2 regions of the Roseovarius sp. EC-HK134 genome follow, and region 1 is predicted to be linked to the other one. Evidence: riboswitches for the same ligand, from Rfam matches in the RefSeq annotation. Region 1 holds a riboswitch; the other holds the start of a gene.
What was found. A riboswitch is a leader RNA that binds a small molecule or an ion and turns the genes downstream of it on or off. The one in region 1 is predicted to bind thiamine pyrophosphate.

Region 1 (3,846 bases):
GGGTGTCGGCGTGGCCGATCACCTCAAGCTTGATCCAGCGCGTGTCAAACAGTTCCCGCGCCATCTGAGCCGTTGTTACAGCCTCCCGGACCGAATGGCAGCCGGCGGTATTGGGCAGCACGCGCACATCAAGGTCGCGGATCATATCCCAAAACGCTTGGCCCGCGCGCTCGCCCCCTGCCTCACGCCGCACAGAGACGGTGGCGATGCCCGCGCCAGAGCGTTTGAAGGCATCGGCGAGGATCGCGGGCGAGGGATATTGCGCAGTGCCTAGCATCAGCCGCGAGGTGATCTCGGTCTCGTAGAAAACAGGCATGTCAGCCCCCTTGCCGTGGTGCGACGATTTCGATCCGGTCGCCGTCATTCAGTCTCTGTTCTGGCCTCAATACGGCAGGAACAAAACTTTCGTTCACTGCAGTCGCCACCTTGGCCGCGCCATAACCCAGCTCGATCAGCAGCGCATCAAGCGATGGTGCAGCGGTGTCCTGCACAGTGCCGTTAACCGTGATCTTCATGATAAAACTCCGGTTTCTGAGTATCGCCCGAGACCATCTCTGCTGCCATACGCGCCACCGCAGGCGACAAGAGGAAGCCGTGGCGAAAGAGGCCGTTGACATAAACTGTGCCCCCCTTGCGGGAAAGGCGCGGAAGGTTGTCGGGGAAAGCAGGGCGCGCATCAGCGCCAATTTCCAGCACCTCCGCCTCGCCGAAAGCGGGGTGCAGAGCATAGGCAGCCGACAGCAGCTCCATCACGGACCGAGCCGAGGCACGGCCGCGCTCTGTGCTCTCGATCTGTGTCGCACCCAGCATGAATACACCATCGCCCCGTGGCACGATGTAGAGTGGAAACCGCGGGTGCAACAGGCGAATGGGCCTTGTCAGGGTCACATCACGGCTGCGCAGCACCAGCATCTCTCCCTTGACCCCCCGCAGATCGGGCAAACTGTCCTGCGCGGCGAGGCCGCGACAGTCGATCACCGAACCATGAGGCTCTGCCGCATCTTGTTCGAATCGCACGCCTGCGTCCACCAGGCGCTTGTGCAGATGGTGCAGTGCCGCGCGAGGATTGATATGCGCCTCATCAGGAAAGAAAAGTGCGCGGTCGTGGCGCTCAACCAAATGCGGCTCTAACATGGCCAATTCTTCGCCTGTTACAAATCGATGCCCCTTGGTTCGGCGGGCGAATTGGTCCAGTTCGCGGCGGTCGCGCTGCAAGGTGACAACGAGCGAGCCCCGTCGGATTACCTCAACTCCCTGTGCCGCCCACCAATCGGCGGCCGCTTGACCCAATCGCACCACCGGCTCTTCTGCGGAAAAGCCCTCGCAAAATGGGGCCAGCATGCCGCCCGCCCACCAAGAGCAGGCATGCGCGCCGGGTGATGGTGCGGGATCGCGTAAAGTAACGTCAATGCCACGCGCGACAAGTTCGGTTGCCACGCAGAGGCCAACGATGCCCGCGCCCCGGATGGTGACAGGCCCTGTCATGTCCAAACCTCGTGAAAGTGGTGCACCGGGCCATGGCCCTTGCCAATTTCCAGCGTATCTGCGGCGAGAATGGCGCGATGCAACCAGCCATGGGCAGTTTCAACCGCTTTTGGCAAGGTTAGTCCCTTTGCGAGATGTGCCGCAATGGCCGATGATAGTGTGCAGCCAGTGCCATGGGTGTTGCGCGTGGCGATGCGGGGGGCGTCGAGGCGGTATGTTGCGTCAGCAATCAGCCAATCGGTGCAAGTCTCGCCTTGCGCGTGCCCGCCCTTCATCAAGACGGCCACGGTACCCATGTCCCGCAGAAGCGCGCCCTGCGCCTGCATTTCCGTACTGTCGCGCGCCTCTGACATGCCCAAAAGTGCTGCCGCCTCTGGCAGGTTCGGGGTGAGGAGATCGGCACGTGGCACAAGGTGTTCCACGAGGGCGGCACGCGCAGCGTCCGGCAAAAGGCGCGCGCCGGATTTTGCGACCATCACGGGATCAAGGACGATGGGGCCATGATATTCCGCCAGAGCCCGCGCCACTGTTTCGATGAGACCTGCGTCGCCCAGCATGCCGATCTTGATGCAATCGACCCTGATATCGCCTAAAACAGCTAAAATCTGTGCTTCAACAGTCGCGTTAGGGATGGGATGCACATCGGTCACCGCACAGGTGTTTTGGGCTGTCACGGCGGTAATCACGCTCGTTCCATAGACGCCCAGTGCCGAAAACGTCTTGAGATCTGCCTGAATGCCCGCGCCGCCGCCGCTGTCGGAGCCCGCGATTGTCAAAGCTGTGGCAATCATCTGCCGTTCCTCTCATCTTGCGGGGAAACGGACGGAGTGCGCGCCGGGCGTGCTGAGGTCCGTTCCCTACGCCGGCATCACCCGGATCAGGTTCGATGGGTTGGCTTTGCACCTCTCAGCCCTGAACACGGGCACCCCAACGGATATGCCTGATTGCTAACAGCCGGTTCTGCGCGCTGCAAGAGGAGAATGCGAGACAGGAAATGTCGCAAACAGCCGTCAAACCGGCGTGTAAAAACGCCACTTTGGGGCAGTCCCTCTTGCAGAAAGTTGCTCAGATGTCCTGTGTTCTAGACCGCCCTCAGTTCGACCGCGTCGCGAAATTCGTGCTCGATCCCGCGCTTGACGTTCCGCAAGAGGTGCTGGAGCGTATTGCCCTCCTGCTGATTGATACGCTCGGCGTCGCTGCGGGGGCCGCGACACTGGAGGTGGGTCAGATCGTACGCGATTTCGCGGTAGAGTTTCATGCGGCTTCTAGTGACAAACACAGCGCAACTTTGCTATTTGACGGGCGAACCTGTGCCATGCCTGGGGCGGCTTGGGCGCTTGCTACGCAGATCGACAATCTTGATGGGCATGACGGCTACAACCCGACCAAAGGGCATATCGGCTGCGCGCTGGTGCCAGCGCTCTTTGCCTATGCTGGGCAGCATCCACAGTTGACCGGGCGGCAGGCGCTCACTGCGCTTGCGATGGGCTATGAGGTGGCGGCACGGGCCGGTGTGGCGCTTCATGCCACGGTCAGCGATTATCACACCTCGGGCGCTTGGAATGCGCTGGGTGTTGCGGCCCTTGGGGCGCATCTGCGTGGGCAACCCTCGGATGTGTTGCGCGAGGCTATGGGGATCGCGGAATATCATGGGCCGCGCAGCCAGATGATGCGCGAAATTGCCAATCCTACCATGTTGCATGACGGATCGGGAATGGGGGCGCTTGTAGGAATTTCGTCACTGTTTCTTGCAGAACGCGGCTTTACCGGCGCGCCCGCGATTACGGTCGAGAGAGAAGACGTGGCGCATATTTGGGAAGATTTGGGACAGGATTGGACCATCCTGCGCAACTACATCAAACCCTATCCGATTTGCCGTTGGGCGCATGGCGCGCTGGAAGGGGTGCGTGTGCTGATGGTTGAGCAAGGGCTGCGCGCCGCAGAGATTGAGCGGCTTGAAGTGGCGACATTTGCCCAATCCGCCGCGCTTTTTCCGGGCCTTCCCAAGACGACGAGCGAGGCGCAGTATTCGCTGGGTTTTGCGCTTGCCACGCTGCTGGTGCATGGGCGCATCGGGCCAGAGCACATCACCGGTTCGGGCCTGAATGATCCGGAGGTCGCCCGCCTGCACGCGCGGATCACGGTGCGTGAAGAACCGCGCCATTCTGTCCGCTTTCCCGGCGGGCGCTGGTCTGATGTGACGGCGATCCTGCAGGACGGGCGGCGACTGACCTCAGGCGATGTCAACGCGCGTGGCGGCCCAGAGGCCCCCATGCCCGAAGCGGACGTGCGCACCAAGCTGGGTGCGATGGCCGGGCATGTGCTGTCGGAGGGGCGCATTGCGGCGCTTTGGGATATGAA
Region 2 (3,846 bases), 1.8 Mb from region 1:
CAAAAAAGGCCGATGTGACCGGGAAATAGATGATGAGGAGCGCCATAGCGACCTTGGACCAGAGGCCATAGCCCAACCAGAGCGTGAGGATGGGCGCGAGGGCAAAGACCGGGATCGCTTGGGAGAATACCATGATCGGGCGGATAAGCCGGCGCGCCATGGGCGAAGAGGCCAGACCAATCGCCGAAAGACCGCCCAAGATCGCGCCCAAGGCCAGACCGATCAATACCTCTGCCGCCGTTATGGTGGCATGATGGGCAATCAGCGCGCGGCTGGCCCAGAGGGTTTCCGCCACGCGGCCCGGCCCGGGCAGAATGAAGGGCGGCAGCGCCGCGAGCGTCACCAGCGCCTGCCAAAGCACGAGTGCAAGGGCTGTCGAACTTGCGATGGTGACAAGGCGGCTCATGCGGCGGGGTATCCGGCAAGGGCCGCGTCAAAGAAGGCGCGTTCGAGACGTGTTGCCGTAACAAAGGCGGATTGCGCGGCGGCTTGATCCTCGGGGGTGAGGCTGGGCCAGACCTGATCAAGCTGACCGCGCAGATAGGTCACAACCCCCTCGAACCCCGGCCCGCTGTGCAGGGTGATCCATTCCCCGAACCAGAAAGGCAAGTCTGCGGCGCGGTTCGCATGCGGGCTGGCCCAATCCAGATAGGTCCATTCGGCCACGCTGAGGACCGCAATCATCTGCGCATAGCTGCCTGATTTTGCCGCCGCGCGCATCAGTGCCTGAAATTCGGCTGTGATCGGATGGGGCGTTGCAGGTGGCTCTGTTGTTCCGCCAAGCGCCGCGATTGCGCGCAGGAAATAGGTATTCTCCGGCCCCGAGATCAGCCCGAGAAACTGTGCCGCCGGGATCGCATCGGGCAGGCTGGGCGCATGGGCGATGGCAGAGGCCAGAAGCCGCACGAAATCTTCGATAAAGAGGTAATCCTGTTGCAGATAGGCGAGCATGCGGGCCTTGGGCAACGTGCCCGCCGCAAGCTGATCGGTGAAGGGATGCCGGGTGGCGGCCTGCCAATCGGTGGCCACAAGGGATTTGAGGTGTTCGGTGGGGCGCATCTTTTTCTCCTGTCAGGCGGGGGCGCGCAGGCGGGCCAAAAGACGGCCCTGCGCCGCGAGAGTTTCGGGGTCATCCACGGCGCGTGGCACCGGGGCTGCGGGCGGGGTCACATCCTCTAGCCCGGTTTCGGTCAGGATGTGGATGGCATGGCCCATGCGCGCGGCCTCAGCCGGGTCATGTGTGACCATCAGGACTGTGCGTCCTGCCAGATGTGTGGCCGAAAGATCCTGCATCTGCGCGCGGGTGCGGGCATCGAGGGCCGAAAACGGCTCGTCCAGCAAAACGATGGGGCGGTCCTCCATCAACGTGCGGGCCAGTGCCACGCGCTGTTTCTGCCCCCCCGAGAGCGCATGAGGCCGCTTGTCTGCATGGTCGGCCAGACCGACCCGCGCCAGCATCTCGCGCGCGCGCGCCACGTCGCGCGGCATCCCGCGCAGCCGCGCCCCAAGCGTTACATTGCCCAGCACATCGAGCCACGGCATCAGCATGTCGCCCTGTGCCATCAGCGCCATGCGCCCTGACAGTGGCCCGCCATCAGAGGCTGTGATCGTGCCGGTAAACTCTGTCACCTCATCCACCCCGGCGATCAGGCGCAGCACCGTGGTTTTGCCCACGCCCGAAGGGCCGAGCAGGCAGGTGATACGCCCGGCGGACAAGGTCAGCCGCAGTGGGCCAAATACCGGGACAGCGCCAATCCGGGCGTGGCCATCAAGGGTCAGACTGGGCGGGGCGGTCATGCGCGGCCTCTTCAAACAGGGCTCGCGGGCAGGGGGATGGCGCGCCGCTGCGCGGTTTCCGTTCCCTCCGCCGGTGCGAGCCGGATCAGGTTCGATGGGTTGGTGCAAGACCTCTCAGCCCCAAGGGGCACCCCAACGGATGCCCCAGATGTAGCCGCAGCGCTCTGCGATGACAAGGGCGCGATAGGGGCTGCAATATAGTGAAGATTTTAGATGTTCAGGGGGCCTTAACCCTTGGCTGTCAGGATGCAGGCATCTGAGAGGAGGGTGCCATGCACGGGCTGGTCAACCGCGCGATTGAGCGATTTGTCAGGGATACCTATGGGCGCGATGTCTGGATTGGCACGATTCAACGATTGAACCTGGGTTTTACCGAGTTTGAAGCGATGATGGTCTACGAGGCGCGCATCACCGAAGAGGTGTTGACCGCGGTTGGCGCGCGATTGGCGCGCGGGCGTGACGATCTGCTTGAGGATATCGGTACCTATCTGGTCTCGCACCCCGCGACCGAGGCGCTGCGCCGTCTGTTGCGCTTTGGGGGGGTGGATTATGTGGAGTTTCTGCATTCTCTTGATGATCTGCCAGAGCGCGCGCGCCTTGCAGTCGCCGATCTGGGGCTGCCTGCGCTGGAATTACAAGACCGGGGGGCGGGGGTTTATGCTCTGCATGTGGGGCTGCCCAAGGGGCATGATCTGCGGCTTGGCCCGGTGGTGGTCGGGCTTTTGCGCGCCATGGCGGATGACTATGGCGCGCTTGCGCTGGTCGAGCATCAGGGGGATGGCGCGGACTATGAGATCATTGAGGTGCGTTTGTTGGATGAGGGGTTCGCGCATGGGCGGGCCTTTGCTCTGGGGCTTGGGGAAAGCGCGGCATGACTGTTCAGGACAGGGGGCTTTTGGCGCTGCTTGCGGGGCTTTGCCCGATGCATGCGGTTCTGGACGCCGAGGGCCATCTGGTGCAGGCGGGGCCAACCTTCGCCAAGCTCTTTGGTGCGCGCGCGCTGCAGGGCATGCGGTTTCTGGATCTGATCGAACTGCGCCGCCCGCATCAGGCGGGGAATATGGCGGATCTTCTGGCCTGCGCCGGGGCGCGGCTTCGGCTGCGCTTGCGTGCTCCCCCCCATACGGCGCTCAAGGGCGTGCTTTTGCCATTACCGGGGGGCGGGGCGGTGGTGAATCTCTCGTTCGGGATTTCCGTGGTCGAGGCGGTGCGCGACTTTGACCTGACCGGCGCTGACTTTGCGGCGACGGATCTGACGACCGAGATGCTCTATTTGATCGAGGCAAAATCCGCCGCGATGGACGCCTCGCGCAAGCTGAACCTGCGCTTGCAGGGCGCACGCATTGCCGCGGAAGAGCAGGCGTTTACGGATATGTTGACGGGGCTGCGGAACCGCCGCGCCCTTGACCATGTGTTGGATCGGTTGATGCAGAGTGAGCAGGATTTCGCGCTGCTGCATCTCGATCTCGATTTTTTCAAACAGGTGAATGACACATTGGGCCATGCGGCGGGCGATCATGTGCTGCAAGAGGTGGCGCGGCGCCTGCGCGACGAGGTGCGCAGCGATGATTTGATCGCGCGGGTGGGGGGCGATGAATTCGTCATCCTGCTGCTTGGCATGACAGAGCGGGCACCCGTGGGCGATTTGGCAGCTCGGATGATTGCCCGGCTGGAAGAGCCGGTTCCCTATCGCGCGCAGCACTGTCGGATTTCCGGCAGTATCGGCATCACGCTTAGCTGTGCCTATGACAGCCCCGAACCCGTGCGGATGATGGCCGATGCCGATCTGGCGCTCTATGCGGCCAAGGGGCGGGGTCGGGGCTGTGCGCGGTTTCACGAAAGCCCATTGCCACGCGCGGCCCCGGCGCATGGCATCGCCTGAGCGCTTAACGCAGTTTCAGAGAAAGTTGACAGGCTTTCCCTGTAGGACATCGCGCCAAATCAAACAGCAACGCCGTTTCGGTGTTTCACCGTAAACCCGAAGCGCATCAGTCGGGCCAGTTGCTCGGATCAAGGATTGCGGCCAGGACGCGCGCGGCATCCTCTTCT

Region 2: another riboswitch for thiamine pyrophosphate. It lies ahead of GC127_RS17710 (ABC transporter ATP-binding protein); the one in region 1 lies ahead of thiD (bifunctional hydroxymethylpyrimidine kinase/phosphomethylpyrimidine kinase).

Annotation. Positions count from the first base shown of each region.
Region 1 is NZ_LR701544.1:1,098,736-1,102,581, forward strand. Features, by position in the region: gene GC127_RS09170 (thiazole synthase) at 1-316, opposite strand, end outside; gene thiS (sulfur carrier protein ThiS) at 318-515, opposite strand; gene GC127_RS09180 (FAD-dependent oxidoreductase) at 499-1,485, opposite strand; gene thiD (bifunctional hydroxymethylpyrimidine kinase/phosphomethylpyrimidine kinase) at 1,482-2,276, opposite strand; TPP riboswitch at 2,323-2,425, opposite strand; gene GC127_RS09190 (MmgE/PrpD family protein) at 2,555-3,846, shown strand, end outside.
Region 2 is NZ_LR701544.1:2,851,761-2,855,606, forward strand. Features, by position in the region: gene GC127_RS17700 (ABC transporter permease) at 1-406, opposite strand, end outside; gene GC127_RS17705 (TenA family protein) at 403-1,059, opposite strand; gene GC127_RS17710 (ABC transporter ATP-binding protein) at 1,072-1,797, opposite strand; TPP riboswitch at 1,843-1,942, opposite strand; gene GC127_RS17715 (heme NO-binding domain-containing protein) at 2,070-2,672, shown strand; gene GC127_RS17720 (GGDEF domain-containing protein) at 2,669-3,679, shown strand; gene bchO (alpha/beta fold hydrolase BchO) at 3,786-3,846, opposite strand, start outside.